Regions from separate parts of the Streptomyces sp. NPDC001927 genome, predicted to be linked through region 3. Evidence: riboswitches for the same ligand, from Rfam matches in the RefSeq annotation. Region 3 holds a riboswitch; each other region holds the start of a gene.
The links. A riboswitch is a leader RNA that binds a small molecule or an ion and turns the genes downstream of it on or off. The one in region 3 is predicted to bind cyclic di-AMP.
Positions count from the first base shown of each region.

Region 1: another riboswitch for cyclic di-AMP. It lies ahead of ACWCO8_RS09700 (C40 family peptidase); the one in region 3 lies ahead of ACWCO8_RS23220 (transglycosylase SLT domain-containing protein).
Region 2: another riboswitch for cyclic di-AMP. It lies ahead of ACWCO8_RS13755 (M23 family metallopeptidase); the one in region 3 lies ahead of ACWCO8_RS23220 (transglycosylase SLT domain-containing protein).
Region 4: another riboswitch for cyclic di-AMP. It lies ahead of ACWCO8_RS04130 (M23 family metallopeptidase); the one in region 3 lies ahead of ACWCO8_RS23220 (transglycosylase SLT domain-containing protein).

Region 1 covers NZ_JBSFEN010000003.1:503,136-510,372, reverse strand. Annotated here, with positions in the region: gene bioB (biotin synthase BioB) at 1-1,069, opposite strand, end outside; gene ACWCO8_RS09725 (8-amino-7-oxononanoate synthase) at 1,214-2,380, shown strand; gene ACWCO8_RS09720 (ATP-binding protein) at 2,538-2,984, shown strand; gene ACWCO8_RS09715 (DUF6584 family protein) at 3,032-3,559, shown strand; gene ACWCO8_RS09710 (LysR family transcriptional regulator) at 3,618-4,523, opposite strand; gene ACWCO8_RS09705 (LysE family translocator) at 4,596-5,222, shown strand; gene ACWCO8_RS09700 (C40 family peptidase) at 5,288-5,764, opposite strand; cyclic di-AMP (ydaO/yuaA leader) riboswitch at 5,768-5,885, opposite strand; gene ACWCO8_RS09695 (hypothetical protein) at 6,280-6,585, opposite strand; gene ACWCO8_RS09690 (ATP-dependent Clp protease proteolytic subunit) at 6,593-7,216, opposite strand.
Region 2 covers NZ_JBSFEN010000004.1:674,181-681,417, reverse strand. Annotated here, with positions in the region: gene ACWCO8_RS13765 (PrsW family intramembrane metalloprotease) at 1-739, shown strand, start outside; gene ACWCO8_RS13760 (aldo/keto reductase) at 752-1,708, opposite strand; gene ACWCO8_RS13755 (M23 family metallopeptidase) at 1,889-2,977, opposite strand; cyclic di-AMP (ydaO/yuaA leader) riboswitch at 2,989-3,136, opposite strand; gene ACWCO8_RS13750 (PP2C family protein-serine/threonine phosphatase) at 3,373-4,530, opposite strand; gene ACWCO8_RS13745 (MerR family transcriptional regulator) at 4,898-5,638, opposite strand; tRNA gene ACWCO8_RS13740 (tRNA-Met) at 5,806-5,879, opposite strand; gene ACWCO8_RS13735 (rhodanese-like domain-containing protein) at 5,942-6,421, opposite strand; gene sigJ (RNA polymerase sigma factor SigJ) at 6,756-7,237, shown strand, end outside.
Region 3 covers NZ_JBSFEN010000008.1:258,971-266,207, forward strand. Annotated here, with positions in the region: gene ACWCO8_RS23210 (SpoIIE family protein phosphatase) at 1-1,469, shown strand, start outside; gene ACWCO8_RS23215 (phosphocholine-specific phospholipase C) at 1,633-3,657, shown strand; cyclic di-AMP (ydaO/yuaA leader) riboswitch at 3,963-4,121, shown strand; gene ACWCO8_RS23220 (transglycosylase SLT domain-containing protein) at 4,124-4,987, shown strand; gene ACWCO8_RS23225 (phosphoribosyltransferase family protein) at 5,050-6,327, opposite strand; gene ACWCO8_RS23230 (CapA family protein) at 6,387-7,237, opposite strand, start outside.
Region 4 covers NZ_JBSFEN010000001.1:1,064,519-1,071,755, reverse strand. Annotated here, with positions in the region: gene ACWCO8_RS04145 (DNA gyrase/topoisomerase IV subunit A) at 1-1,719, opposite strand, end outside; gene ACWCO8_RS04140 (M16 family metallopeptidase) at 2,034-3,395, shown strand; gene ACWCO8_RS04135 (M16 family metallopeptidase) at 3,422-4,789, shown strand; cyclic di-AMP (ydaO/yuaA leader) riboswitch at 5,013-5,178, shown strand; gene ACWCO8_RS04130 (M23 family metallopeptidase) at 5,192-5,977, shown strand; gene ACWCO8_RS04125 (GntR family transcriptional regulator) at 6,156-6,848, shown strand; gene ACWCO8_RS04120 (HPr family phosphocarrier protein) at 7,115-7,237, opposite strand, start outside.

The DNA.
Region 1 (7,237 bases), on a different contig from region 3:
ACGCCGCCGAGCCGCAGCCGCCGGCCGTCGCACCGGCCGTCACGCCCGCCGCGGCGAGCGCGTCCGCGCGGTGGGCGGGCAGCGTGGTCGTGCCCGCGCCCTCCACCTCGAAGCCCGCGTCCGCGATCATGTCCAGGTCCGTCTGGCCGGCCTGGCCCTCGCTCGTCAGGTAGTCACCGAGGAAGATCGAGTTCGCGATGTTCAGCGCGAGCGGCTGCATCGAGCGCAGGTGCACCTCGCGCCCGCCCGCGATCCGGACCTCGACGTCCGGGCAGACGAACCGGACCATCGCCAGGATCCGCAGACAGCGCTGCGGGGTGAGGTTCCACTCCTTCGCCAGCGGAGTGCCCTCGAACGGGATCAGGAAGTTGACCGGCACCGAGTCCGAGTCCAGCTCGCGCAGCGCGTAGACGACGTCGACCAGGTCCTCGTCGCTCTCGCCCATGCCCGCGATCAGCCCCGAGCAGGCCGACAGACCGGCGGCGTGCGCCTTCTGCACGGTGTCCACCCGGTCCGCGTAGGTGTGGGTGGTGGTGATCTCCCCGTACGTCCCCTCGGACGTGTTCAGGTTGTGGTTGTAGGCGTCGGCGCCCGCCTCGCGCAGTCGCTCCGCCTGGCCGTCCGAGAGCAGCCCCAGGCAGGCGCAGACCTCGACGCCCTCGTTCTGCTCCTTGATGGCCTCGATCGTCTTGCCGACCCGCTCGACGTCCCGGTCCGTCGGACCGCGGCCGCTCGCCACCAGGCAGACCCGCTTGGCCCCGCCCGCGACACCGGCGGCCGCGGCCTGCGAGGCCTCGTCCGGCTTCAGCCAGCTGTACTTGAGGATCCCGGCCGTCGAGCCGAGCCGCTGGGAACAGTACGAGCAGTCCTCGGGGCAGAGCCCCGACTTCAGATTGACGAGGTAGTTCAGCTTCACGCGCCGCCCGAACCACTGACGGCGCACCTTGCCCGCCGCGGCCACCACATCGAGCAGTTCGTCGTCGGAGGTCGCCAATACGGCGAGCGCTTCTTCACGGCTCGGCAGCTCGCGCCGCAGCCCCTTGTCCACCAGCGTGTTCAGCAGGTCCATAAGGGCTGATCCTTGCTTACGGCACACCTCGTGGCCAAGGAGGATCTGAACAAACGCGCCAGTTTGTCGTGTGTGGATGGCCACACCCTCTCCCCGGCCCCGGACGGTTAGGGTCTGTGCGCTGCCTACAAAAGGATCTGCCCCATGCACCGGGACGAGGACACCCGCCGGACCCCGTTCGACTGGACCGACACGGAGGCGCGCCGCCGTGCGGAGGCCGGGCTCGTCCGCACGCTGCGGCCCCGGTCCGCCGAGTCGGAGCCGCTCGATCTGGCGAGCAACGACTACCTCGGACTGACCCGCCGCCCGGAGGTGACCGAGGCCGCCGCCGAAGCGGCCCGCCGCTGGGGCGCGGGGTCCACCGGCTCGCGTCTGGTCACCGGTACGACCCAATTGCACGCGGCTCTCGAACGCGAACTCGCGGCGTTCTGCGGCTTCGAGGCGGCCCTCGTCTTCTCCTCCGGCTACACCGCCAACCTCGCCGCCCTCACCGCGCTGAGCGGCCGCGACGCGCTGATCGTCTCCGACGCGAGCAACCACGCCTCGATCGTGGACGGCTGCCGGCTCTCGCGCGCCGAGACGGCCGTGGTCCCGCACGCCGAGCCCGAGGCGGTACGCAAGACCCTCCAGGCCCACCCGGACCGCAGGTCGCTCGTGGTCTCCGACTCCGTCTTCTCGGTGGACGGCGACCGGGCCCCGCTCCCCGAACTGGCCGAGGCCTGCCGGGCCCACGGCGCCGGGCTGGTCGTGGACGACGCCCACGGCCTGGGCGTGCTCGGCGACGGCGGCCGCGGCGCCCTGCACGCCGCCGGGCTCGCGGGCGACCCGGACGTGGTCGCCACCCTCACGCTCTCCAAGTCGCTGGGCAGTCAGGGCGGAGCGGTCCTCGGCCCGGCCCGGGTCGTCGAGCACCTGGTCAACGCGGCCCGGACGTTCATCTTCGACACCGGACTCGCCCCGGCCGCCGTCGGCGCGGCCCTGAGCGGTCTGCGGCTGATCCAGGACGAACCCGGTCTCGCCGAGCGCGCCAGGACCGTCGCGACCACGCTGCACCGGATGCTCACCGCGGCCGGTCTGACCGCCGTACGCCCGGACGCGGCGGTGGTCTCCGTCCGCGCGCCCTCGCCGGAGGCGGCGCTGCGGTGGGCGGCCCACTGCCGTGAGCAGGGGCTCGCCGTCGGCTGCTTCCGGCCGCCGTCCGTCCCGGACGGCATCTCGCGGCTGCGGCTCACGGCCCGCGCGGATCTGACGGACGCGCAGATCGAGCAGGCCGTCGCCACGATCGTGCGGACCGCACCGCCCTCCCACTGATGGATCCCAAATACGGTCTCTCGTCGTAGAGTTCACCGCTTCGAGCGACAAATATGCACATATCTTGGTGGATCGCCGCCCGGGGCGGCACGATCGGTGGCAGTCTGACGCGAAGTGCAAACCGGGCCGGGCCCGGTGGGAAAGGGACAGCGTCGCCATGGCAGACCACCAGGAAGCAACCGTCACTCTGCCGAGCGATCCCGCCTCGGTGTCCGCCGCCCGGAGATATGTCGCCGACGTCCTCAGCGGCTGGGGGCTCGCGGGCGGCAGCGACACCGCCGACACGGTCCGGCTGATCGTCTCGGAGCTGGCCACCAACGCCGTCCAGCACACCTTCGGCCAGTCGCCCACCTTCACGGTCGACGTCCGCCTGGAGCGCGAGGAACAGCTCCACATCGGCGTCACCGACAGCCACCCCCGCTGGCCGAAGCGGCTCCCGGCGGCGGTGCAGCAGGACAACGGCCGCGGGATGGTCATCATCCGCATCCTGACGGCCGAGGCGGGCGGCCGCCTCTCGGTCACCCCGACCGACGAGGGCGGCAAGACGGTCTGGATCAACCTCCCCTGGACCGCGACTCCGGCCGCCGCGGCCTCTCCGAGCTGAGAAAAACCAGGTCGACGCAGCTCAGAGCGGTAGCCGATGATGCGTCCATGCCCCTGAGAGAGACCCTTGCCCGAGTCGACGCGGACCTGGCCGCCGGCCGCGTTCCCGTCGCGCGCCAGCGCTTGCGCGGTCTCGTCTCGTCCTTCCCGTACGACCTGACGCTCCGCCGGCGTCTGGCCGAGGTGTACCGGCTCTACGGCGACGCCGCCGAGGCCGGCCGCTGGATGTACCTCGAAGAGGACCGCAGCGCCGACGAGACCACCGCGTTCGAGGCGCGGTACGGGTCTCCCGGGTGGCGGATGAAGGCCCTCGCCTGGCGTGGCCCCGAAACCACGGCTGCGACCCCCTTCGCGACGGGGCAACTGGTCGCGGTGCGGACCGCCTGCGCCGAAGAGCTGGGGCACCCCGTCGACTGGGACGACCCCACCTCCTACGAGGACAGCCTGGAGGACCCGCACGAGGCGCCCTCCGAGCCGTGGTCGGTCCGCGACGTCCTGGCGGGCATCGGCTGCCTGGTGGGCACCCTCGCGGTCCTCGGAATCTGGGTGAGCGGAGTCGTCGCCCTCTTCGACTGACGCAGGCCACCGGGCCGGTGCGGGTCGGCCATGGGGCCTGTCCCTGGAAGGACGGACCCTAGGCCCGGGCGAAGCCGCCGCGCAGGAGTGCTCGTAGGGAGGCCGCTGCCGGGCCGGACTCCTCGCCTCGGTGGGCGACCGAGATCGTTCGGCGGAACGAGGTCGGCTCCAGGGCGCGTACCCCCAGGGGCGAAGCCGTCATCGACGCGACCATCTCCGGGACCACCGCCACCCCGAGGCCCGCGCTGACCAGGGCGCACACCAGGGCGTAGCCGGGTGTACGGCAGACCACCGACGGCGTCGCGCCCGCGCGGGCAAGGGCGCCCTCCACGCCCCGGCGCGGCGGGTGGTCCGGGGCGCTGCTGATCAGTGGCTGGCCCGCGAGCTCCGTGATCGGCAACCGGCCCGAACCCTCCGCCAGGACGTGGCCCGGCGCCGTGACCAGGACCAACTCCTCGACCAGCAGCGGCTCCAGCTCGACCCCCGGCGGTAGCGGCGCCGGTTCGGCCGGCTCGTACGTGTGGGTCAGCGCGAGATCCACCTCGCCCGCCGCCACGGCGTGGATCCCGCCCGGCGGTTCGTACTCGGCGACCGTCAGCTCCACGTCCGGGTGGGCCCGGCGGAACGCGCTGAGCACCGGCGGCAGCAGATGGATGCCCACGGTGGTGAAGGTGCCGACCCGCAGCCGCCCGCCCGACAGGCCGCTCAGCCGGGCCAGCTCATGGCGGGCCCGGTCCATCTCGTCCAGGACCCGGCGCGCCCGGGTGACGAGCAGTTCGCCCGCGGGAGTGAGCCGCGCGCCCCGATGGTGCCGTACGAGCAGCGCGGCCCCCGCCTCCCGCTCCAGCTTGGCGAGCTGCTGCGAGAGGGCGGGCGGGGTGTAGCCGAGCCGGGCGGCGGCCCGGGTGATCGAGCCGTCCTCGGCGACGGCCACAAGCGCCGCGAGCCGCACCAGATCCTGCATTAAGCATTCCTTTTGGCAGGCCCATAAAATCCTGTCTCCACACTAAAGGCTCTCGGCGGGCACGCTGGGGTCATGGACGGACAGCTGATCGCCTTCATCGGGGTCGCGGCGGGCATGGTGGCCATGCCGGGCGCGGACTTCACCGTCGTCGTGCGCAGCGCTCTCGCCTCGCGCCGGGCCGGGGTCGCCTGCGCGGTGGGCGTGGCGGGCGGGCTCCTGGTGCACACCGCCCTCGCGGTGGCCGGGCTCGCGGCCGTGCTGATCGCCGTACCCGTGCTGTACCGCGCGCTGCAGATCGCCGGCGGCGCGTACGTCCTCTACCTCGGCGTGCAGGCGTTGCGCGGTGCGCTGCGCGCGACGGCGGGCGAGACGCCGGCGGACGTGGCGGGGGAGCGGGCGGTCGGGCGGGCCTTCCGGCAGGGCTTCCTGACAAACGTCCTCAACCCCAAGGCGCCCGTGCTCTTCCTCAGCCTGCTGCCGCAGTTCGTGCCGGCCGGTGTGGCGGTGCTGCCGCGCACGCTGCTGCTCGCGTCGATCGTGGTGCTGCTGGCCCTGCTCTGGTTCCCGCTGGTGGCCCTCGGCGTGGACCGGCTCGGCCACCGGCTGCGGCGGCCCCGGACGGCACGGACCGTGCAGGGGGTGACGGGCGGCATGCTCGCCGCCCTCGGAGTGACGCTGCTGGTGTCCCCAGGGCACTGACCCCGGGGCGAGGGATGCGGCGGCGCCACCGCACCCCTTGGTCACACGTCGGAGCCGACCGGGCGTCAGCGCACCCGGCCGTAGTAGACCTTGGACGTCCAGATCTTGTCGAGCTTCACCCAGGAACCCTTCTTGGGCGAGTGCCAGATCTTTCCGCTACCCGCGTAGATCCCCACGTGGTACACCCTTCCACCGGAATGGAAGAAGACCAGGTCCCCCTTCTGCCTGCTGGACGCGGAGATGTGCCGGGTCTTGTTGTACTGCTGCTGCGCGGTACGGGGCAGCGACTTGCCCGCCTTCTTGTACGAGTAGAGCGTGAGCCCCGAGCAGTCGAACCGGGACGGTCCCGACGCTCCGTACTTGTAGGGCGATCCCTTCTTCGAAGCCGCGATGTTCAGCGCGTTGCCGGCGTACGACGTCGCGGCCTGGGCCTCCGATGCGGCTCCTGGCGCCAGCATCGTGCCGCCGAGGGCGGCGAGGGTGAGAGCCGAGACGGCTCCGGCCCGGGACAGCAGGGACGGGACATGAATCTGCGCAGTCATGCGCAACCCTTCGTCAGCCGCCTGTGAAGGATGACCTGTCGGGTTCGGGCTGGCGAAGTTGCCCGGCCGCGGCTGCGGCTTCACCCCGAGGAACGGCCCCACTGGCCGGCCGTCCCGTACTGCTCGGGTCCTCCACTCCTGCCGATCCACTCCTGTCGACCAGACATCCGGGACAGCGGCAGGACTCGGCGTCCGCCCGGACCGCCCCGCCGCGGTGGCGGGGGCTTGTCGTCGTGAGGGATCTTGACCCACAACCCGGGCGAAAACCGAGCCGAAACGGCGTTATGTGAGGCTCCTCACGACTGATCCATTCGGGTGGACAGGCATGTTTCGTGATCGTCGGAGGTTTGGCCGACGAGTCCCGGACCAGGGGTGGGGCGCCCTATTCCGCCAGATGTGTACACCTGTTGTGCAACTCACCCCGCACATATGTCGATTCGTCGACTACGCCGAACGGGGGAGCGATTCTGCGGCCGCGCTGCTCCGAGTGGACCTCGACACGACACGGGGGAATGTCAACTCGCCGGTGTCTCCGGGACGGTGACGCGGCCCGATCTACGCTCCCCGTCCAACACCCGGAGCGCACGGGCCAATGTCTCCGCGTGCACCTCGCTCTCGCCGCGCGTATGCATCGCCGTCAGCGCGTCCCGCAGGGCGTTGGCCCGCCCCACCAGCGCCTGAGCCGCGCGCAGCGCCCCATACGTATGCGAAGCCCTGGATGGATTGATGCGGCCCAGCAGGTCGACGACTTCGAGATAGGCGTCGATGAACTCGCCCTCGGCGCGCGTCAGAGCGGGCAGCGGCGGCAGCTCGGGAACCATCGCGGGCTCACCTTCCCCCGGCGCCGCCCGACGCCCCGCGGTTCTGAACGACGTGGTCCACCACGCCGTAGGCGGTCGCGCCCGGCGCGTCGAGGACGGTCGTCCGGTCGATGTCGGCGTCGATCCGCTCGAGGTCCTGGCCGGTGTGGGTGACCAGCATCCCGGCCATCATCGCGCGCATCCGGATCAACTCCCGTGCCTGGATGTCGAGATCGCTCGGCTGCCCCTGCAACGGCTCGTCCGTCGCGGGCTGCTGGAGCACCACCCGGGCGCCGGGCAGCGCGAGCCGCTTGCCGGGCGCGCCGGCCGCGAGCAGCACGGCGGCGGTCGAGACGGCCTGCCCGAGACACGTGGTCTCCACGTCGCAGGTGACGACCTGCATCGTGTCGTAGATCGCGGACATGGCGTTCATCGAGCCGCCGGGGGAGTTGATGTACAGCGAGATGTCCCGGTCCGGATCGGCGTACTCCAGGTGCAGGAGCTGCGCGATCACGTCGTTGGCCGAGGTCTCGTCGATGGGGGTGCCGAGGAAGACGATCCGTTCCTCGAGCAGCTTGGAGTACGGGTCGAGGGTCCGGCTCCCGTAGCTGGTGCGCTCGGTGAACTCGGGCAGGACATAGCGAGCGTGCATGGCGGCGCCTCCTTGTAAAAA
Region 2 (7,237 bases), on a different contig from region 3:
CTATCTCGGCAACGCCTTCGGAGAGGACCAGGACCTCGGCTCCGGCGGCCTCGGCTCGATGACCGCGGGCACCTTCTTCGTACGGATCGTGATGTCGCCGTTCGCGCATCCGCTCTTCACGGTCTTCACCGGCCTCGGCTTCGCCTTCGCCGCCCTGGCCACCTCCCGGCGGAAGTTCCTGCGGACCCGCCGGATCCTGCTGCCGCTCGCCGGACTGCTCCTCGCCATGCTCATGCACGCGCTGTGGAACGGCTCCGCGACGATCCTCGGGCCGCTGGGCTTCATCCTCGTCTACGGCATGTTCATGGTGCCCGCCTTCGGCCTGCTGACCTGGCTCGCGATATGGAGCAGGCAGCGCGAGCTGCGCACGATATCCGGGCAGCTCCCGGCGTACGCGGCGGCCGGCTGGCTCTCACCGGCCGAGCCGCTCGCGCTCTCCTCGATGCGCGCCCGCTCGGTCGCCCGCGACTTCGCCCGCCGTACGTACGGCGCGGCCGCCGCCACGGCCGTCGGCGAGTACGAGGCGTTCGCGACGACCCTCGCCTTCCTGCGCCACCGCGCCCAGCGGGGCGCGCAGGTCCCCGACTTCACGGCGCGCGAGCAGGAGCTGCTCCACCACCTCTGGCAGCGCAAGCCGGTCGCCTCGCCCGCGCTCACGTACGCGGCGCGGGCGACGGGCCGGGTGTGGGCGCCGCCGCAGTACCTCGACTACGGCGGCTACAACCCGTACCAGAGCTAGGGGCTCCGGTCCTCAGACGGCGTCCGGCTCCGAGGCCTCCGTCAGGAGCGTGAGCTCCGCATCGGTCAGGCGGAGGTCGGCCACCGCCACCAGGGCCGGGAGCTGTTCGACCGTGCGGGCCGAGGCGATCGGGGCGACGACGGTCGGGCGGGAGGCGAGCCAGGCCAGGGCGACGGTGGCGACCTCCGCGCCGTGCGCCTCGGCCACGGTGTCGAGCGCGGCGAGGATCCGCCGGCCCCGCTCGGTCTTCGCGTGCTCGGCGGCGCCCTCGGCGCGGACGCTCTCGACGGTCTTCCCGGCGCGGTACTTGCCCGTGAGGAAGCCGGACGCCAGCGCGAAGTACGGGACGGCGGCGAGCCCGGCGCGCTCGGTGGTGGCCAGGAGTTCGCCCTCGTACGTGTCGCGCGAGAGCAGGTTGTAGTGCGGCTGCAGGGCGACGTAACGGGCGAGGCCCTCGGTCTCGGCGAAGTCGAGGGAGGCCTGGAGCCGGTCGGGCGCGATGTTGGAGGCGGCGACGGCCCGCACCTTGCCCTCCTTCACCAGCTGGTCGAGGGCGGTGACGATCTCCTCGACCGGGACGGTCGGGTCGTCGAAGTGCGAGTAGTACAGGTCGATGTAGTCGGTCCCGAGCCGGCGGAGCGACTCCTCCACCGCGCCCTTGATCGTGGTCGCGGCGAGGCCCTTGTACCGGGGGTGCGCGCCGACCTTCGTGGCGATGACGACCTCGGAGCGATTGCCGCGCGAGGCCAGCCACTTGCCGATGACCGTCTCGGACTCGCCGCCCTGATTGCCCTCGGCCCAGGCGGAGTACATGTCCGCGGTGTCGACGAAGTTGCCGCCGGCGGCGGTGTAGGCGTCGAGGACCGCGAAGGACTGCTCCTCGCTGGAGGACCAGCCGAAGACGTTGCCGCCGAGCGCGAGGGGGAAGACGTTCAGTTCGGAAGTGCCCAGTGGGCGCAGTGAGGTCATGGGACGGTACAACGACCGCACCGGGTACGGGTATTCCGGCAGCCCTGACGTGGGGGGGGTTACGCCAGGGCTGCCGGAGTCGTGAGGGCTCGGGAGGTCCTCGGACCGCGAGGCCGTTGGGCCGCCGGGTCCTTGGACCGCGAGGCCGTCGGGCCGCGAGGCCCTTGGACCGGGAAGCCCTTAGACCGAGAGGCCCTTGTTGCCCAGCCAGGCCGCCGGGTCGATGCCCGAGCCGCCCGCGGTGTGGACCTCCAGGTGGAGGTGCGGGCCGGTCACGTTGCCGGTCGCGCCCACGCGCCCGATCGTGTCGCCGGTGCCCACGGTCTGGCCGACGCTCGCGGTCATCGAGGACAGGTGCGCGTACCAGATCTCCGTACCGTCCTCGAGTTCGAGGACGATCCGGTAGCCGTACGAGCCGGACCAGCCGGCCGACTTGATGGTGCCGCCGTGCACGGCCTTGACCGGCGTGCCGGTCGGCGCCGCGAAGTCGAGGCCCGTGTGCTGGCCGGAGGACCACATGGAGCCGGACTGGCCGTACGTGGAGGTGATCGTGTACGAGGAAGTCGGCAGCGAGTAGCTCGCGGCGAGCTTCGCGAGGCGCTCCGCCTCGGCCTTCGCCGCAGCCTCCTCCTCGGCCTTCTTCTTCGCCGCGGCCGCTTCCTTCTCGGCCTGGTCCGCCTTGGCGGCGGCCTCGAGGGCGGCCTTCTCGGCGGCGGCCTTCTCCGCAGCGGCCTTCTCGGCGGCGTCGGCGGAGGCCTGCTGCTGCTCGGCCTGCTGCAGGATGCGGGCGCGCAGCGCCTCACCGGCATCGGCGGTCGAGGCGGAGGCGGACTGGCCGCTTCCGGCCTTCTCGACGCCGTCGGCCGGCAGGGCGAGAGTGGCCGTGAGCGGCTGCGGGTTGGTCGTACCGGAGTCCGAACCGCCGTCGGAGATGAACTCGCCGACACCGGGCAGCTCGGAGGCGTCCGGCAGGTTGAGGTCGGGCAGCGATATCGAGACCGGGGGCTTCTCCTTGGCGGTCGCCATGCCGCCCGCGCCGACGGCCGCGATGACACCGACGCCGAGGACGGTGGAGGAGCGGGCGAAGCCGGAGCGCTGCTTCACGACGCGGTGGCGGCCGCCCGAACGGGCCTGCTGGCGCAGGGAGTCCTCGGTCGGGTTCCACTCCCCCAGCGTCGTCGCGTTGTCGTCCGTCCCGGCGGCGCCACGGGCGCCGAACGCGTTGAACCCATCGGAAAGACCGTCGGGGGCAGGGCTGTTGGACGCCACGGAGGCGTGCTCCTTTCCTTCCTTCTCGCCTACCGGGTTAGCTGACGGGTTCGGAGCAGGAAGGTCTCCTACGGGCGGTTCCGCACGGATGCGGAGGTGCCCGATTCACCCCAAGTAGTGGTTCCCCGGTTCCCTTTCAGGATTCGGCGCACGCGCACGGTGCCGTCTCTTGCGACGGCTGGGACGACCGCGCTGCGTTATCGAACGTTAATAGACACGAGGGCCGGATTCCAAGCCGTTCCGGTTGATCATTCACGAGATTGAGCTGGTACAGCCCGATTTGATCCCGCTTCAGTACGGAGTCTTACCGCCACCCCAGAACTGATGGTTCGTCAATTGTTATCGGAGCGGTACGCCTCCACTACACAAGGTCACCACATGCGGAACGACGTGCTTCACGGCACGACGGGCATCGTCCGGCGCCGCTCCGGCTGCCCCGCTCCCGGCCGGCTCACGGCGAGCAGCGCCATGTCGTCGGTGGAGCCCCCGCCCGTGTACCGGCGGACGTCGTCGACGAGCGCGTCGAGCATCTCCTCCGGCCCCGGGAAGATCCGCCCGGCGAGCCGCTCGGCCGGTTCGTAGAAGGCCCCGGAGGCGTCGCGCGCCTCGGAGAGCCCGTCGGTGTAGAGGAGCAGCGTGGCGCCCGGCGGGTACGGGGCCTCGTCGGCCCGGTCCGGCCAGGCGGCCAGCTCGCCCATGCCGAGCGGCAGCGCGGGCTCGGTCGGCTCCAGGTGGGTCAGGCCCCCGTCCGCGTACAGCAAGAGAGGCTCGGGGTGGCCCCGGTTCACGACCCGTACCCGCCCGCCCCCGCGCGGGATCTCCGCCAGGACGGCCGTGGTGAACCCCTCGAAGGCGTCGAGCCCGGAGCGGCGGGTGCCCTCGCGGGCCAGCGCTCGTTCGAGGCGCTGGGCGACCCCCTCCAGCGAGGCCTCCTGCTCGGCCGCCTCCCGGAAGGCGCCGATCACGACAGCGACCGCCTCGACCGCGTCGAGCCCCTTGCCGCGCACGTCCCCGACCACGAGCCGTACCCCGAACGGCGTGTCCTGGACGGCGAACAGGTCCCCGCCGATGAACGCGTCCGCCTGCGCGGCCTCGTACCGGGCCGCGACCTGGAGCCCGCCGATCCGCTCGGCGGGCGTCGGCAGCACGGCCTTCTGCGCGGTCTCCGCGATCACCCGCGCCGAGGCGAGCCGCTCGCCGCTGCGCCGCACGACCCGGTTGATCAGCAGGGCGAGGGCGGAGACGGTGACGACGGTCAGCGTCTCGGTGAGGGCGGGGATGTCGTCGGCGGTGCCGTTGTAGACGTGCAGGCCGATGCCGGCGAGGACGGCGGCGATGCCGGTGAGCAGCGTCGTCAGCATGGAGAAGAACGGGGCGGCGATGAGCGGCGCGGCGGAGAACATCGGGGAGGCGGTGTACGCGGCGGGGGTGGCCAGGTCGAAGACGATCCCGCCGAGGATCACCAGCGGCGGCAGGGCCCGGATGAAGCGCCGGGCCCGCTCGGCCCGCCGGCGCGGGGCGCGCGGGGAGAGGCCGTTGCGCGAGCCGTACATCGGTCCGTTCGCCCGGCCGGACGCCTGCCCTTGAGTCCGTCCGTTCGCCCGTCCCCGAGCCCTTCCGTGCCCCCGTCCCCGAGCCCGTCCGTTCGCCCCGCCGTTCGCCGCGCCGTTCGCCCGCCCGTTCCCCGGTCCCTGATCGCGCTGCCCGTTCACCTGCCGTTCAGCCCGCCCCTGCCCCCGGTCCGGCCCTCGTTCCTGCCCCTGCCCCTGGCCCTGCCCCACCTGTGCTCTCCTGCCCGGTCCGTACACGGCGCGGCGACGGACGGTACCGCGCCCTCCCCAGGGTGGCGGGAGCCGCGCCGCTCTGCGACCCCCGCTCGGCCATGTGGGGGACGCGAGGTCACGGACCGCACAGCAGGCGCTACAGATTCCGCTCCGCGTAGACCTTCATCGCGTCCCGTACGAGAACGGCGGTGCCCTCGCCGTGCTGGTCGTAGTTGACGGTGAAGCGCGGGTCGTCCACGTACATCTGGCCGAGGCCGGTCACGTACTCCTTCGTCGGAGTCGTCGTGATCGACAGCCACTCGACGTGGCGCCGCGCGATCGCCTGGACCTCGTCGCTGTCGGCCGCCAGGCCACGCCGCGCCGCCGCGCCGAAATCGCGGGCGATCCCGGCCTGCCGGTCCATGAACTCCTGCTTCTCCTCGGCGCTGAGCGAGCGCCACCAGCGGTCGCCCTTCTCGTACGCGTCACGGCCCCAGCGCCGGCTGACCTCCTCCTCGTACCGCGTGTGATCGAAGCCGTCGAACACTTCCTCGGCCATGAGCTCTTCCCCTTTCTCGGTCTTGTGGAGAGTGGTCCGCACGGCCGCGATCTGCCGACCGATCCGCTCCCGCTCCTGTTCCAGCAGGAGGAGATGGGTACGCAGCGCGGCGGACGTGTCCCGCTCGCCTTCGAGGACCTCGGCGATGGCGGGCAGCGAGAGCCCCAGCTCGCGCAGGAGCAGCACGCGCTGCAGCCGCACGAGCGCCGCCTGGTCGTAGTACCGGTAACCGTTGGCGCCGATCCGGCTGGGTTCCAGCAGCCCGAGCTCTCCGTAGTGCCGGAGGGTGCGGCTGGTGGTGCCCGCCTTCTTGGCGATCTCTTGGATCGACCACTCCATACCGAGAACGCTAAATCTTGACGTTACGTAAAGGTCAAGTCGGACAGAAGGCGGAGGCGGAGGGCGGACGGCGGAAGCGGGAAGCGGGAAGCGGGAAGCGGGAAGCGAGTCGGACACGACGAAGGCCCGGATCCAGTGACTGGATCCGGGCCTTCGTTGCTACTGAGTAGCGGGGACAGGATTTGAACCTGCGACCTCTGGGTTATGAGCCCAGCGAGCTACCGAGCTGCTCCACCCCGCGTCGGTGAATATGACCTTACGGCATGGTGAGCCGATCCCCTAATCCGTTTCCCGGCCGCCCTCTCAGCAGCCGCAGTCCTCGGCGTCGACCGGGGCGGTGAGTGGGTCCGCGTCCTTCTTCTCGGGGCCTTCCCACGTCTCGTACGGGAAGCCCTCCCGGACCCAGTACTCGAAGCCGCCGAGCATCTCCTTCACCTGGTATCCCAGCTGGGCGAGGGCGAGCGCGGCGCGGGTGGCGCCGTTGCAGCCGGGGCCCCAGCAGTACGTGACCACGGGGACGGACTTGTCGAGCAGCTGCTCGGCCTGCTCGGCGATGAGCGCGGTCGGCAGGTGGATCGCGCCGGGGACGTGGCCCTGGTCCCAGGACGCGGTCGAGCGGGAGTCGAGGACCACGAAGCCGAGGTCGCCGCCGGCGGCGACGGCGCTCGCGACGTCGGAGACGTCGGCGTGGAAGGCGAGGCTGGCGGAGAAGTACGCGGCCGCGGCCTGGGGAGAGGCGGGCGGGGTACGAAGTACGGCGTTGACCTGCGCGGTTGTCGTCATGCATGAAAATCTACGGTCGAAGATCACGGCGCTGAAGTGGCAAATCCCGGCGGTCCGACCGCTCCGCCGGGGAAATCCGGGCGTGGGGCGGGGGACGACAGGGGATCTCACGCAGCGGATGTTTCGGGGCCGCTTTGGGGCTCCCTCAGGTCCTCTTCGGGGGCTTGTCGAGGTCTCTTCGGGGCTTCCTCAGGTCCTCTTCGGGGTCTCGTCGGGGTCTCTTCAGGGCTTCTTCAGGGTCGCGAGCTGTCACATCACGGGGACGCCGACCGTCATACATATAGAGGGCACGCGGCGATTCCAACCAGTACGGACGAACGAGGGAGACGCACCGATGGACGACGACAAAGACCTCCTGGCCGCGCGCTTCGATGCCGACCGCACCCACCTCAAGGCGGTCGCCTACCGGATGCTCGGCTCGCTGAGCGAGGCCGAGGACGCCGTCCAGGAGGCGTGGTTCAAGCTCAGCCGCTCCGACATCAGCGACGTACGGAACCTCAGCGGCTGGCTCACCACCGTCGTCGGCCGGGTCTGCCTGGACATGCTGCGCTCGCGCGCCTCGCGCCGCGAGGACCCGCTGGAGTACTACGTGCCCGATCCGCTCGTGCGCGGCGCGGACGGCGGCGCGATCGACCCCGAGGAGGAGGCGCTGCTCACCGACTCCGTCGGCCTGGCGCTGCTCGTGGTCCTGGACACGCTGGGCCCGGCCGAGCGGCTCGCCTTCGTCCTGCACGACATGTTCGCGGTGTCCTTCGACGAGATAGCCCCGATCGTGGACCGCACCCCGGCCGCGACGCGCCAGCTCGCCAGCCGGGC
Region 3 (7,237 bases):
CGGGGCTCTCGGCGGATCTCCTGTCCGGCCGCCGGAACGCGTACAGCGCCTATTTCCGGGTGCACCTCCACGACGGGCGCAGCCGCTGGACGCACGCCCGGGGCACCCTGGTGCGCGAGCGCCCCGGCGGGGCGGCGCGGGTGGTCGGGGTGGTCCGGGACGCCACGCTCGACCTGGCGCACACCGCGCTGCGGCTGCCGGCCGAGGAGGAGCAGGATCCGCTGCGCGCCCTGGGCGAGGGGGCGCTCGCGCTGGCCCGTGCGATGAGCGTCGACGAGGTCGCCGAGGTGCTCGGGAGCGAGACGAGCCTGCGCCCGCTCGGGGCGAAGGCGATCTCCCTGGGCGTGCTGGAACAGGGACGGCTGCAGATGGTCCGTACCGTGGTCTCCCCGGGCTCCAGCGACTTCCCCGCGAAGTCCCGGCTCGCGGACTCGCTGCCCCTGAACGACGTCGTCCGCACGCACAGCCCGCTCTTCTTCACCTCCGTCCACTCCTTCCTGGACCGCTACCCGGCTCTCGCGCGCTACCGGGTCGGCTTCAGCGCCACGGCCGCCGCGTTCCTGCCCCTGATGGACGAGGGGCAGCCGATCGGCGCGCTGGGCGTGTTCTACGACGACCGGTCGGTCTTCTCGTTCGCGGACCACACCCTCATGACCGGCTGGGCGAAGGCGGTCGCCCGGGCGGTGCACCGGGTGGTGCCGCTCGACCGGTCGCGGGAGATCGCCGCCGCCCTGCAGAACGCGATGCTGCCGCGCCGGATCCCCCGGACGCCCGGGGGCCTGGTCGCGGTGCGCTACCGGACGGCCCGGAAGGGGGTACGGGTCGGGGGTGACTGGTACGACGCGGTGACGCTGCCCGACGGCGGGCTCGGGCTCGCGATCGGTGATGTACAGGGGCACGACACCGAGGCGGCGGCGCTCATGGGGCAGTTGCGGGTGGCGATGGCGGCGTACGCGGCGGAGGGCCACGGCTGCGACACCGTCCTGGGCAAGGCGTCGGCGTTCCTGGCCCAGCTCGACTCCGACCGGTTCGCGACCTGCCAGTACCTGCGGGTGGCCCTCGACACGGGAGAGGTCCAGGTGGCGAACGCGGGCCATCCGCCGCCGCTGCTGCGCCACGCCGACGGTACGGTCGACGTCGTCCGGCTCGCGGGCGGGCCGCCGCTCGGCCTGCCCGCCGAGTGGGGCAGGACCGCGTACCCGTACACGACGGCCCGCCTCGCGCCGGGCGAGACGCTGCTGCTCTACTCCGACGGGCTCGTCGAGAAGCCGGGCGAGGACTTCGATGTCGGTCTGTCGCGGCTTGCCGCCGCCTTCTCGGGCGGGCCGCCCGATCTGGAGGAGCTGGCCGACCATCTCCTCGACACCCTCACCGGCGGACCGCACGCGGAGGACGACGCGGCGCTGCTGATGGTGCGCAGGGACGGTGCGGGGACGACCGCCCTCCAGCCCTTGGGCCGTAGGGACTGATATCCCGTATTGGTTCATGTCCGAACCAATCATGTCCCAACTACCTGCCGCCCTTCGGAAGTTCATCCAAGACTTACCGCACGGATGTATACCTTTAAGCTCGGCTCCCTCATCCTGTCCACCGTGTGCCAGTGGGGCATGCGGTGACACGAGAGGCGGGGCATTGACTCCCATCAGCCGCAGGGGATTCGTCGGCATCGGGGCAGGGCTCGCGGCGGGCGCGGCGCTGCCCACGGGCACGGCGTCGGCCGCCGCAGCGGGCGCGACCGGGACCATCACGGACGTCAAGCACGTCGTGGTGCTCATGCAGGAGAACCGCAGCTTCGACCACTACTTCGGCCGGCTGCGCGGCGTGCGCGGCTTCGGCGACCGGGCCGCGGGCAACATCCCGGGCGGCTGGGGCATGTTCAACCAGCCCAACTGGGGCGGCCGCCAGTACCCGTGGAAGCTGAGCTCCACCCCGCCGGCGGGCGGCGTGGACGGGGAGACCCTCGCCCAGTGCAACGGCGACCTTCCGCACAGCTGGACCTCGCAGCACGCGGCGTGGAACAAGGGCCGGATGGACAACTGGGTCACGGGCGTCGGCAACACCCGCACCCTCGGCTACCTCGACCGTAGCGACATACCGTTCCACTACGCGCTCGCCGACAACTACACGATCTGCGACGCCTACTTCTGCTCGGCGCTCAGCGCCACGGGGCCCAACCGCACCTTCCTCTGGAGCGGCAAGATCGACGCCTCCAGCAAGGACGGCGGCGACGAGTCCGGGCTGACCTGGGAGTCGTACGCGGAGGCGCTCCAGCGCGCCGGAGTGAGCTGGAAGGTCTACCAGAACGCCCAGGACAACTACGGCGACAACGGCCTGGCCTACTTCAAGAAGTTCACCGACGCCCGTCCCGGCGACCCGCTGTACGACCGCGGCATGGGGTCGGTGCCGAAGGTCACCGGTTCCACCCCGGACGACATCGCCGCGGCGATCCGCGCCGACGTGGTCGCCGGGACGCTTCCGCAGGTCTCCTGGGTGGTGGCGAACGAGGCGTTCTCCGAGCACCCGTACGCCCCGCCCGGCGACGGCGCGCACTTCGTCGACCTGGTCTACCGCGCGCTCGCCGCGAACCCCGAGGTCTTCGACTCGACCGTGCTGTTCCTCAACTACGACGAGAACGACGGCTTCTTCGACCACGTGCCGCCGCCGGTCGCCCCGCCCGGCACCCCCGGCGAGTACATCGACGGCGTGCCGATCGGCCTGGGCTTCCGGGTCCCGATGCTCGTCATGTCGCCCTGGACGCGCGGCGGCTGGGTCAGCTCCGAGGTCTTCGACCACACCTCCGTGCTGCGCTTCATGGAGACCTGGACGGCCGCCCTCGGCACCCCGGCATCGTGCCCGAACATCAGCGCCTGGCGGCGGAAGGTCACCGGCGACCTGACGGGCGTCTTCGACTTCGCGCGCCCGGTGTACGGCGTCCCCTCGGGCCTGCCCTCCACGGCCAAGGTCATCGGCCAGGACACCTGCGGCCCGCTGCCCAACCCGGTGCCGCAGGACAACGCCCTGCCGGCGCAGGAGTCCGGTACGCGTCCGGCGCGCGCCCTGCCGTACCAGGTCAACGGGAACCTCGACCGGTTCGAGTTCGGGGCGGCGGGCAAGATCCTCGCATGGTTCTCCATGACGAACCAGGGCGCCCAGGCGAAGCGGCCCGCGCACTTCACGATCCACCCGCACCAGCACCGGGACACGGCGGCCTGGCAGTACACGGTCGACCCGGGCGCGACGTCCACGGACTACTTCAACATCGGGCTCGGGTCGGGTTCGGGCAAGTACGACATCTCGATGATGGGGCCCAACCGCTTCCTGCGGCGGTTCATCGGCGACGCCTCCAAGGCGGGGAAGGCGATCGAGGTGGCGGCGCGGTTCGCGACCGAGCCGGGCACCGGGAAGACGGCGATCTACTTCAAGCTGACGAACACCTCGGCCGGTCCGGTGACCTTCACCATCCGCTCGAACGCCTACCGCACCGACGGCCCGTGGACGTACACGGTGGCGGCGAACTCCTCGCGCGAGGACTACTTCAACGCCGTGGCGTACAGCAACGGCTGGTACGACTTCACGATCCTGGCCGACATCGACGGCACCTGGTCGCGCCGCTACACCGGCCACATCGAGACGGGCGCTCCGAGCATCAGCGGCTGACCCACACATCCACAGTTCCGACCAAATGGGGCACAAGGGATTTCACATCCCCTTGTGCCCCATTTCTCAACTCGGTCGAATTTCCCCGCATGTCCGTTATGGCATGGCGCGTGAGCCGAATCACCTCAGGTTTTCGACGATCTTTGGAACCGCCCCGTCCCCTTGTCCGGCAAGGAAGTTCGGGGCGCCGGGCGGGTCGCGGAAGTCCTCGAAGAAATACCCGCGCATTCGGCGCCTTGTTTCGTCCGACATTTCTCGCTTACGGTCACCTCGACCCGGACGGAACGCCGAATCCTGCCACCGTCCGAATTAGACCGCTCATTCACCCGATGGCAGGAGCGGGGGACCCACTTTTCGCCGGTCCGGTTTTTCCGGCACGGCTCGGGGTGAAGTCGCGCACGCGCGGCCGGGCATCTCCAGCCCGAACCCGACAGCTCACCCCGCAGGCGCCGGAGAGGACTGCATCATGCCCGCACACGGTAAGCACCGGCGCCCCAAGAGAAGGCCCCTGACCCGCGGCCTCGCCCTCGCGAGCACGGGCGGCGCCGCCCTGGCCCTGCCCCTGGTCGGCACGGCCACCGCGCACGCCGCGCCCCAGTCGGCCCCCGAGATCGCCCTCACGGGGAAGACCGTTCTCAGCGCCCCGGCGAAGATCGCGGAATCCATTCCGGCCGCGCAGAATTCCGCGGCCAAGACCTATACCGTCACCCGCGGCGATTCCCTTTCGGTGATCGCCCACGAGCAGAGTGTGCAGGGCGGCTGGAAGGCCCTGTACCGCGCGAATCGCGCGGCCGTGGGTGACAACCCGTCACTCATCCACCCCGGCCTGGAACTGAAGCTGCACGGAAAGGCCGCCGCCGCTCCGAAGAAGCCGAAGTCGCAGGCCCGTACGACGAGTACGGACCGGGCCGACCGCTCCCAGCAGCGCGCCGCCGCCCCGGCCGCCGCCCCGTCGAAGGCGGCTCCCGCGAAGTCGACCCAGGCGACGCAGGCGGCCGCGAAGACCTACACCAACGACCTCGACGGCTGGATCCGCGAGTCGCTGGACATCATGCAGAAGTACGGCATCCCCGGTTCGTACGACGGGATCCAGCGCAACATCATGCGTGAGTCCTCCGGCAACCCGCTGGCGATCAACAACTGGGACTCCAACGCCGCCAAGGGCACCCCGTCCAAGGGCCTGCTCCAGGTGATCGAGCCGACGTTCCTCGCCTACCACGTGCCCGGCACCTCGATGGACCTCTACGACCCGGTCGCCAACATCACCGCCGCCTGCAACTACGCGGCGGACCGGTACGGCTCCATCGACAACGTCAACGGGCCCTACTGACAGGCCGGTTGAGCACGGGCTGCCTTGATTACGGGCGGCCTTGAGCACTGGCGGCGACCGCTCTAGAAGTGGTCGCCGAACCAGTTCGCGGCGAGTTCGCCGACCTGTTCCAGGGTGCCGGGTTCCTCGAAGAGGTGGCCGGCACCCGGGACGACGACCAGGTCGTTCTCGCACGTCAGGCGGGAGCGGGCCTCCTCGTTGAGGTCCTGGACCAGCCGGTCGTGGCCGCCCACGATCAGCAGGGTGGGGGCGCGGACCTGGGCGAGTCGTGGGCCCGCGAGGTCCGGGCGGCCGCCCCGGGAGACCACGGCGGACACCTCGGACAGCGGGTCGGCGGCGGACCAGAGGGCGGCCGCCGCGCCGGTGCTGGCGCCGAAGTAGCCGGTCCGCAGCCCGTCGAGGCCGGGGCGGCCGGCCAGCCAGTGGGTGGCCCTCGACAGCCGGCCGGCGAGGAGCTCGGTGTCGAAGACGTTGGCGCGGTCGGCGGCCTCCTCCTCGGTGAGCAGGTCGAAGAGGAGCGTGCCGAGCCCGGCCCGGTTCAGGCTCTCGGCGACGGCTCGGTTGCGGGGGCTGTGCCGGCTGCTGCCGCTGCCGTGGGCGAACACGACGATCCCCGGAGCGCCGTCGGGCACCACGAGGTGGCCCCCGACCTCCGCGTCCCCGGCCGGGATGAGCACCTCCGGGTCCCCGTCGTCCTGGTCACGGCCTGCGTGGTGGCGTTCCAGACAGGCGACGACCTCCTCGTCCGGGGTCTGGGAGAAGTCCTGGTAGAACTGGCCGATCGCGTAGAAGAAGGCCGGCTCGTGGACGCAGACGGTCTCGTCGGCCTCCCGGCCGATCCGCTCCCGCCAGTCGGCCGGCGCGACCGGCACGGCGAGGACGATCCGCGCGGCCCCCTGGGCCCGCACGACCCGGCAGGCGGCGACCGCCGTGGCGCCCGTCGCCAGGCCGTCGTCGACGACCACGACGGTCCGGCCGTCGAGCCGAGCCGCGGGCCGGGCGCCCCGGTAGCGCCGGGAGCGCTGCCCGAGCACGACCCGCTCGCGCGCCTCCACACCGGCGAGGTCCCCGGCGGAGACGCGGCTGTCGGCGAGGACGTGGTCGTTGAGGACCCGTACGTCTCCCTCGCCGATGGCGCCCATGGCCAGCTCCGGCTGGAAGGGCACCCCGAGCTTGCGGACGAGGCAGACGTCCAGTGGGGCCCCGAGGGCGTCGGCGACCTGTTCGGCGACCGGCACCCCGCCGCGCGGAAGCCCCAGGACCACGACGTCGCGGCCCTTGAGGTGCTCCAGGCGTGCGGCGAGCTGCCGTCCGGCGTCGGTGCGATCGGTGAAGTACATGACCCGCTCGTCTCCCTGGTCCTGAAGCCGGCGCGCGGGCGGGTGCGGGCCGCCGCCCGTCAGGCGGGGCGTGCGACGAGGGTTCCGTCCTCGTCGAGGTCGACCCGCGCGCCGTGGGGCCGGCTGGTCCGGCCCAGTACGTCGTGGAGCCAGCGCGCGTCGCGGCCGGGAGCGTGCTCCAGCCGCATGCGCCGGGCCCGAAGGGGGATGATCCGTACCTCCTGGAGTCGGCCGTCGTCGGGCCGCACCGAGACGAGGTACAGCAGCCGCAGGTCGTCGCGGTACTGCTCGTAGCCGGTGATGCCCTCGTAGTCGTTGATCAGGTCGCCGCAGCCGTGCAGCACGAGCTTGCCCCGGTGGACCTCCAGCGGCCGGGGGTGGTGCGAGGAGTGGCCGTGCACCACGTCGGCACCGGCGTCGATCAGCGCGTGCCCGTAGGCGACGTCGGTGCCGGAGAGCGCGTACCCCCAGTTGGAGCCCCAGTGGAGGGATACCAGGACGAGGTCGCCGGGGCGCTTGGCCTCCCGGATCCGGGCGAGGAGCCGGGCTGCGGCGGTGCCGGTGGGCCCGGCGGCGTAGTGGACCCCGCTGTGGGCCGCGGTGGCCGCCCAGTCGCGCGGGATGCCGCTGGAGGCCATGCCCAGGGCGTACGCGACGAGCCGGCCGCCGCCGGGCAGGTCGACGATCGCGGGCCGGGCGGCCGCCTCGGCGTCCTCGCCCGCGCCCACCGTGCGCACACCGTGCTTCGCCAGGGTGTCGAGGGTGTCGGCGAGGCCGCCGCGACCGTGGTCGAGGACGTGGTTGTTGGCCAGGACGCAGACGTCGGGGCGGACGGCGGTCAGACAGGGCACGTTCTCGGGGTGCATCCGGTAGTGGACGGCCTTGCCGGGGGCGTACTCGTCGCTCGTGG
Region 4 (7,237 bases), on a different contig from region 3:
CAGCCGACCGGTGGAAGTCACCGCGCCGACGTCGCCGCGCTGCGTCGCCGGGACCGCCGAGACGATCACGTCGTGCTTCGCACGCTTGCCGTCCTCGGCGGGGGCCGGGATCTCCGCCGTGGCCGTACGCGCCAGCAGCCCCGTCGAGGACAGCAGCACCCGGCAGGGGTCGTCCGCGACCTCGAGGGACACGGCGGCGACCGAAGCGCCCGCCGACTCCAGCAGGACCGTCCGACGGTCGGTGCCGAACTTCTTGGCCACCGCCGCCAGTTCCGCCGAGACCAGCTTGCGCAGCTCGCTGTCGGACTCCAGGATCCCGGTCAGCTCGTCGATCTCGCCGTTGAGCCGGTCGCGCTCGGTCTCCAGCTCGATCCGGTCGAACTTGGTGAGCCGGCGCAGCGGGGTGTCCAGGATGTACTGCGTCTGGACCTCGCTCAGCGAGAAGCGCTCGATCAGCCGCTCCTTCGCCTGCGCCGAGTTCTCGCTGGAGCGGATGAGGCGGATGACCTCGTCGATGTCGAGCAGCGCGACGAGCAGGCCCTCGACCAGGTGCAGCCGGTCGCGCTTCTTCGTACGGCGGAACTCGGAGCGTCGGCGCACCACGTCGAAGCGGTGGTCGAGATAGACCTCGAGGAGCTCCTTGAGGCCGAGCGTGAGCGGCTGGCCGTCGACCAGCGCCACGTTGTTGATGCCGAAGGACTCCTCCATCGGCGTCAGCTTGTAGAGCTGCTCAAGGACCGCCTCCGGCACGAAGCCGTTCTTGACCTCGATGACCAGGCGCAGGCCGTGGCTGCGGTCGGTGAGGTCCTTGACGTCGGCGATGCCCTGGAGCTTCTTGGAGCCGACCAGGTCCTTGATCTTGGAGATGACCTTCTCCGGGCCGACCGTGAAGGGCAGCTCGGTGACGACGATGCCCTTGCGCCGGGCCGTCACGTTCTCCACCGTCGCGGTGGCGCGGATCTTGAATGTGCCGCGGCCGTTCTCGTACGCGTCCTTGATGCCGGAGAGGCCGACGATCCGGCCGCCGGTGGGCAGGTCGGGGCCCGGCACGAAGCGCATGAGCGCCTCGAGGTCCGCGTTCGGGTGGCGGATCAGGTGCCGGGCGGCCGCGATGACCTCGCCCAGGTTGTGCGGGGGCATGTTCGTCGCCATGCCGACCGCGATGCCCGAGGCGCCGTTGACCAGCAGGTTCGGATACGCGGCCGGCAGCGCGACCGGCTCCTGCTCCTGGCCGTCGTAGTTCGGCGTGAAGTCGACGGTGTCCTCGTCGATGGACTCCGTCATCATCAGCGCGGCGGCAGCCATCTTCGACTCGGTGTACCGCATGGCGGCCGGCGGGTCGTCGTTGCCGAGCGAGCCGAAGTTGCCGTGGCCGTCGACCAGCGGGAGGCGCATGGAGAAGGGCTGGGCCATGCGCACCATCGCGTCGTAGATCGACGCGTCGCCGTGCGGGTGCAGCTTGCCCATGACCTCGCCGACGACGCGGGCGCACTTCACATAGCCGCGGTCGGGGCGGAGCCCCATCTCGTTCATCTGGTACACGATGCGGCGCTGCACCGGCTTCATGCCGTCGCGGGCGTCCGGCAGCGCGCGGGAGTAGATCACCGAGTACGCGTACTCGAGGAAGGAGCCCTGCATCTCGTCGACGACGTCGATGTCGAGGATCCTCTCCTCGAACGCGTCGTCCGGCGGCGGTGTCTTCGTGCTGCGGCGGGCCATCGCGGCTGCGGCTCCTTCACCAACAAGGTTGATCTGACGCGGACCATTGTGGACCGTCCCACCGACAACGCCGACCGCGACCCGGGCGTGAGCGGCGGTCGGGCCTTAGCGGAGCGGTCCGAGCACGGTCCGCGAGCGGTTCGTGAGCCGTCCGCGACCGGGCCGTGAGCGTCCGCCAACGGGCCGTGAATCGTTTCCGCGACGCCCACGCGACCCGGAAGAGGGACGCAGGGAAGCTGTGGGAACTTCGCGAGGGGTCAGTGCGCTTGCATAGGGTGGCAGGACTTTTCCATATCGCGATCGAAGGGACGTACATGCCCATGGGTCACACGGCCACGGCAGAGGCCGGCTCAGGCGGCCTGACAGCGACCGAGCACCGGCTGGCCAACGGCCTGCGGGTGGTGCTCTCCGAGGACCACCTGACCCCGGTCGCCGCGGTGTGCCTCTGGTACGACGTCGGCTCCCGCCACGAGGTCGCCGGCCGCACCGGCCTCGCCCACCTCTTCGAGCACCTGATGTTCCAGGGCTCGAAGCAGGTCCAAGGCAACGGCCACTTCGAGCTGGTGCAGGGCGCGGGTGGCTCGCTCAACGGCACGACGAGCTTCGAGCGCACCAACTACTTCGAGACCATGCCGACGCACCAGCTGGAGCTCGCGCTCTGGCTGGAGGCGGACCGCATGGGCTCCCTGCTCGCCGCCCTGGACGACGAGTCCATGGAGAACCAGCGGGACGTCGTCAAGAACGAGCGCCGCCAGCGGTACGACAACGTGCCCTACGGCACGGCCTTCGAGAAGCTGACCGCCCTCGCGTACCCCGACGGCCACCCGTACCACCACACGCCGATCGGCTCCATGGCCGACCTGGACGCGGCGACGCTGGAGGACGCGCGGGCCTTCTTCCGTACGTACTACGCGCCGAACAACGCGGTCCTCTCGGTCGTCGGCGACATCGACCCGGTGCAGACGCTGGCCTGGATCGAGAAGTACTTCGGCTCCATCCCGTCCCACGACGGCAAGCTGCCCCCGCGCGACGGCACCCTCCCCGACACCATCGGGGAGCAGCTGCGCGAGGTCGTCGAGGAGGAGGTACCGGCCCGCGCGCTGATGGCCGCCTACCGCCTCCCGCACGACGGCACGCGCGCGTGCGACGCCGCCGACCTCGCCCTGACCGTGCTCGGCGGAGGCGAGTCGTCCCGGCTCCACAACCGCCTTGTGCGCCGCGACCGTACGGCCGTGGCGGCCGGCTTCGGCCTGCTGCGCCTGGCCGGCGCGCCCTCGCTGGGCTGGCTGGACGTCAAGACCTCCGGTGGCGTCGAGGTGCCCGAGATCGAGACGGCCGTCGACGAGGAGCTGGCCCGGTTCGCCGCCGAGGGCCCGACGCCCGAGGAGATGGAGCGCGCCCAGGCCCAGTTGGAGCGCGAGTGGCTGGACCGGCTCGGCACGGTCGCCGGCCGCGCCGACGAACTGTGCCGCTTCGCGGTCCTGTTCGGCGACCCGCAGCTGGCCCTGACCGCCGTCAACCGGGTCCTGGACGTCACCGCCGACGAGGTGCGGGAGGTCGCCGCGGCCCGGCTGCGCCCGGACAACCGCGCGGTGCTGGTCTACGAGCCGATCGGTACCGAACAGAGCGACGCCGAGCAGGGCGACAGCGACGAGGAAGAGGGAGCGGACCAGTGACCGACGCTGCCGCGTCTTTGACGAGCATGACGTTCCACCCGCAGCCCGAGCCGGGCGCGGCCAGGCCCTGGGCCTTTCCCGCCCCGGACCGCGGAGCGCTGGACAACGGCCTGACGGTGCTGCGCTGTCACCGCCCCGGCCAGCAGGTCGTGGCCGTCGAGATCTTCTTCGACGCCCCGCTGGAGGCCGAGCCCGCCGGTCTCGACGGTGTCGCCACGATCATGGCCCGTGCCCTCACCGAGGGCACCGACCAGCACACCGCCGAGGAGTTCGCCGCCGAGCTGGAGCGCTGCGGCGCCACGCTCGACGCGCACGCGGACCACCCGGGCGTACGGGTCTCCCTGGAAGTTCCCGTCTCCCGGCTGCCCAAGGCGCTCGGGCTGGTCTCCGAGGCCCTGATCGCGCCGGCGTTCCTCGAGACCGAGGTCGAGCGCCTGGTGAACAACCGGCTCGACGAGATCCCGCACGAGACGGCCAACCCGGCCCGCCGGGCGGCCAAGCAGCTCTCCAAGGAGCTCTTCCCGGCCGAGTCCCGCATGTCCCGGCCGCGTCAGGGCACCGAGGAGACGGTGGCGGCCATCGACGCCTCCGCCGTCCGTGGCTTCTTCCAGACCCACCTGCGGCCGTCCACGGCGACCGCCGTGGTCGTCGGCGACCTGACCGACGTGGACCTGGACAAGGTCCTCGCCGAGTCGCTCGGTGCCTGGACGGGCAACAGCGCGGAGCCCCGGCCCATGCCGCCGATCACGGCCGACGACACCGGCCGTGTGGTCATCGTCGACCGGCCGGGCGCCGTCCAGACCCAGCTGCTGATCGGCCGCGTGGGCGCCGACCGGCACGACCGCGTCTGGGCCGCCCAGGTCCTCGGCACGTACTGCCTCGGCGGCACGCTCACCTCCCGCCTGGACCGCGTCCTGCGCGAGGAGAAGGGCTACACCTACGGTGTCCGGGCCTTCGGCCAGGTCCTGCGCTCCGACGGCGAGGGCCACGGCGCCTCGATGCTCGCCATCAGCGGTTCCGTGGACACCCCCAACACCGGCCCGGCACTTGACGACCTGTGGAAGGTGCTGCGCACTCTCGCCGCCGAGGGTCTGACGGACGCCGAGCGCGACGTGGCCGTGCAGAACCTGGTGGGCGTGGCGCCGCTCAAGTACGAGACCGCGGCCTCCGTCGCGGCGACCCTCTCCGACCAGGTCGAGCAGCACCTCCCGGACGACTTCCAGGCGCAGTTGTACGCGCGCCTGGCCGAGACCGGCACGGTCGAGGCGACGGCGGCCGTCGTCAACGCCTTCCCGGTGGACCGGCTCGTGACGGTGCTCGTGGGTGACGCGGCCGAGATCGAGGAGCCGGTCCGGGCCCTCGGCATCGGCGAAGTCACCGTCGTCACCGGCTGATCGAGCGGCATCGAGCGGCGCACCGCCGCCGAAGCGGAGCGAACGGAGGACCCCGACGTCACGTTACGTCGGGGTCCTCCGCTATGTCCGGATTGGTGGCAAGGGTGGCCGTATGCCCTGTGGCATGTCTTACAAACTGGCGTGTCTGTTTGGTGATTGAAAGACGATCCGCTTAGCGTCGGTCCGGCTGTTCGCCAGTTGCACCCGCCGCGCCCGCGGCATCGGACAGTCATCGCCGAGTCCCCGTCAGGCGCGAGCCTGGGGAGCCGGGGACCCACACGAAGTCCCTGGGGTGAATCGGACGCCTTCGCATCCGTGCGGAGGGGCCCGTAGGAGACCTTCCTGCTCCGAACCCGTCAGCTAACCCGGTAGGCGAGAAGGAAGGAAAGGATCAGCCACTACATGGCGTTCACCCGTGCCACCGGGAAGCATCGTGGTCCGAGCCGTCTGGCGCGCCGCAGCGCCGGCGTCGCCGGCATCGCGTCCCTCGCCACCGCCGGCGTCATCGGCACCCTGGCCTCCCCGGCGCTCGCCGCCGACACGGACGCCCCCTCCCTCGAGGACACCGGCCTGACCCAGGTCGTCGTGGCCGACAACGCCCTCGCCGACAAGATCGACGCCCAGGCCGCCGCGCAGGAGCGCGAGGCCGCCGAGGCGGAGGCCAAGCGTGTCGCCGAGGCCCGCGCCAAGGCGGAGGCCAAGCGCAAGGCGGAGGCCCGTGCCAAGGAGGTCCGCGCGGCCAAGGAGCGCGCCGCCCGTGAGGCCGAGCGCAAGCGCCTGAACTCCTTCCAGCTGCCCGTGGCCGGCTCGTACGTCTCCACCGGCTACAAGACCGGCGGCTCCCTCTGGTCCTCCGGCAGCCACTCCGGCGTCGACTTCCACGCCGCCTCCGGCACCAAGGTCGTCTCCGTCGGCTCCGGCACCGTCGTCGAGGCCGGCTGGGGCGGCGCGTACGGCAACAACATCGTCATCCGGATGAACGACGGCACGTACACCCAGTACGGGCACCTCTCGGCCATCAGTGTCTCCGTCGGCCAGTCCGTCACCCCGGGCCAGCAGATAGGCATCTCGGGCTCGACCGGCAACTCGACCGGCCCGCACCTCCACTTCGAGGCCCGCACCACCGCCGAGTACGGCTCCGACATCAACCCGGTCGCGTACCTTCGCGCCCGCGGCGTGAACGTCTGACCCGACCGGCCGTCGAGGTCCCGCACCGCACGTCAGAAAAGCCCCGGCTCGTACTGAGCCGGGGCTTTTCGCTGACCAAAAGATATCCATGGTTACCGAGGACCCGTCGGAAATACCGCCCCGCTGCAATAGAGTCACCGGACAACCGGTTTCGCGCGTATTAAGGCGGAGGTCGATCATGCGCATTCCCGCGCACTCGGTGTGCACGGCGATCCGGGACGACATCGTCACCGGCGTCTTCGAGCGCGGCAGCCGGCTGACCGAGGAGCAGCTGGCCCGCCGGTACGGAGTCTCCCGCGTCCCGGTCCGCGAGGCGCTGCGCACCCTGGAGGCCGAGGGCTTCGTGATCACCCGCCGGCATGCCGGCGCCCAGGTGGCCGAGCCGACCGAGCAGGAGGCGGCCGACCTCCTGGACATGCGCTCGCTCCTCGAACCGCTCGGCGCGGCCCGGGCCGCGCAACGCCGCACCGAGGCGCACCTCAAGGTGCTGCGCGGCCTGGTCAGACTGGGGCAGGAGCGGGCCAGGCGGGGCCAGGGGGACGATCTGCGCTCGCTCGGCGGCTGGTTCCACGAGACCCTGGCGCAGGCCTCGGGCAGCCCGGCGCTCACCGCCCTGCTCACCCAGCTGCGGCACAAGATCGCCTGGATGTACGCGGTCGAGGCCCCCGCCCAGCCGGTCGAGGCCTGGGCGGAGCACGGGGCGATCGTGGACGCGGTGGCGCGCGGCGACGCCGAACGAGCCCGCGCCCTGACCGCGCTGCACGCCGAGCGCTCCCTGCTGCTGCACCGGCTGAAGCGCCCCGAGCGTCCGCCGCGCGGGCGTGTGAGGACTTCGCAACATGTCGTCAACACCGCGAGCGGCCGGAATTAACGAGCGGGCCGTATACAAAGAGAGCTCGCCCTGGCGGTGGGAATTCGACGGGCTTTCTTCGGGCTGCCCGGATCCCCGGAATTCACTACGGAATGTTTCGGGAGACGTTTCAGGAGGCTTTTCGCGGGACGGTTCGGGAGGCGTTTCGCGGTACGGGAAAACGAGACGTTTCGGGGTGCCGGAAAAGAAGAAGCCGCACCCGCCGTCATTCGGCGTGTGCGGCTTCCCGCGCATTCGGCCCCGACGTCCGTCCGGCCGGAAATCCGTCAGACGGTCTCGGGGAGCTCCTCGAGTCCCTCGGCAACCAGCTTCGCCAGACGGTCGAGCGCGACCTCGGCGCCCTCGGCGTCCGAAGCGAGCACGATCTCCTCGCCGCCCTGCGCGCCCAG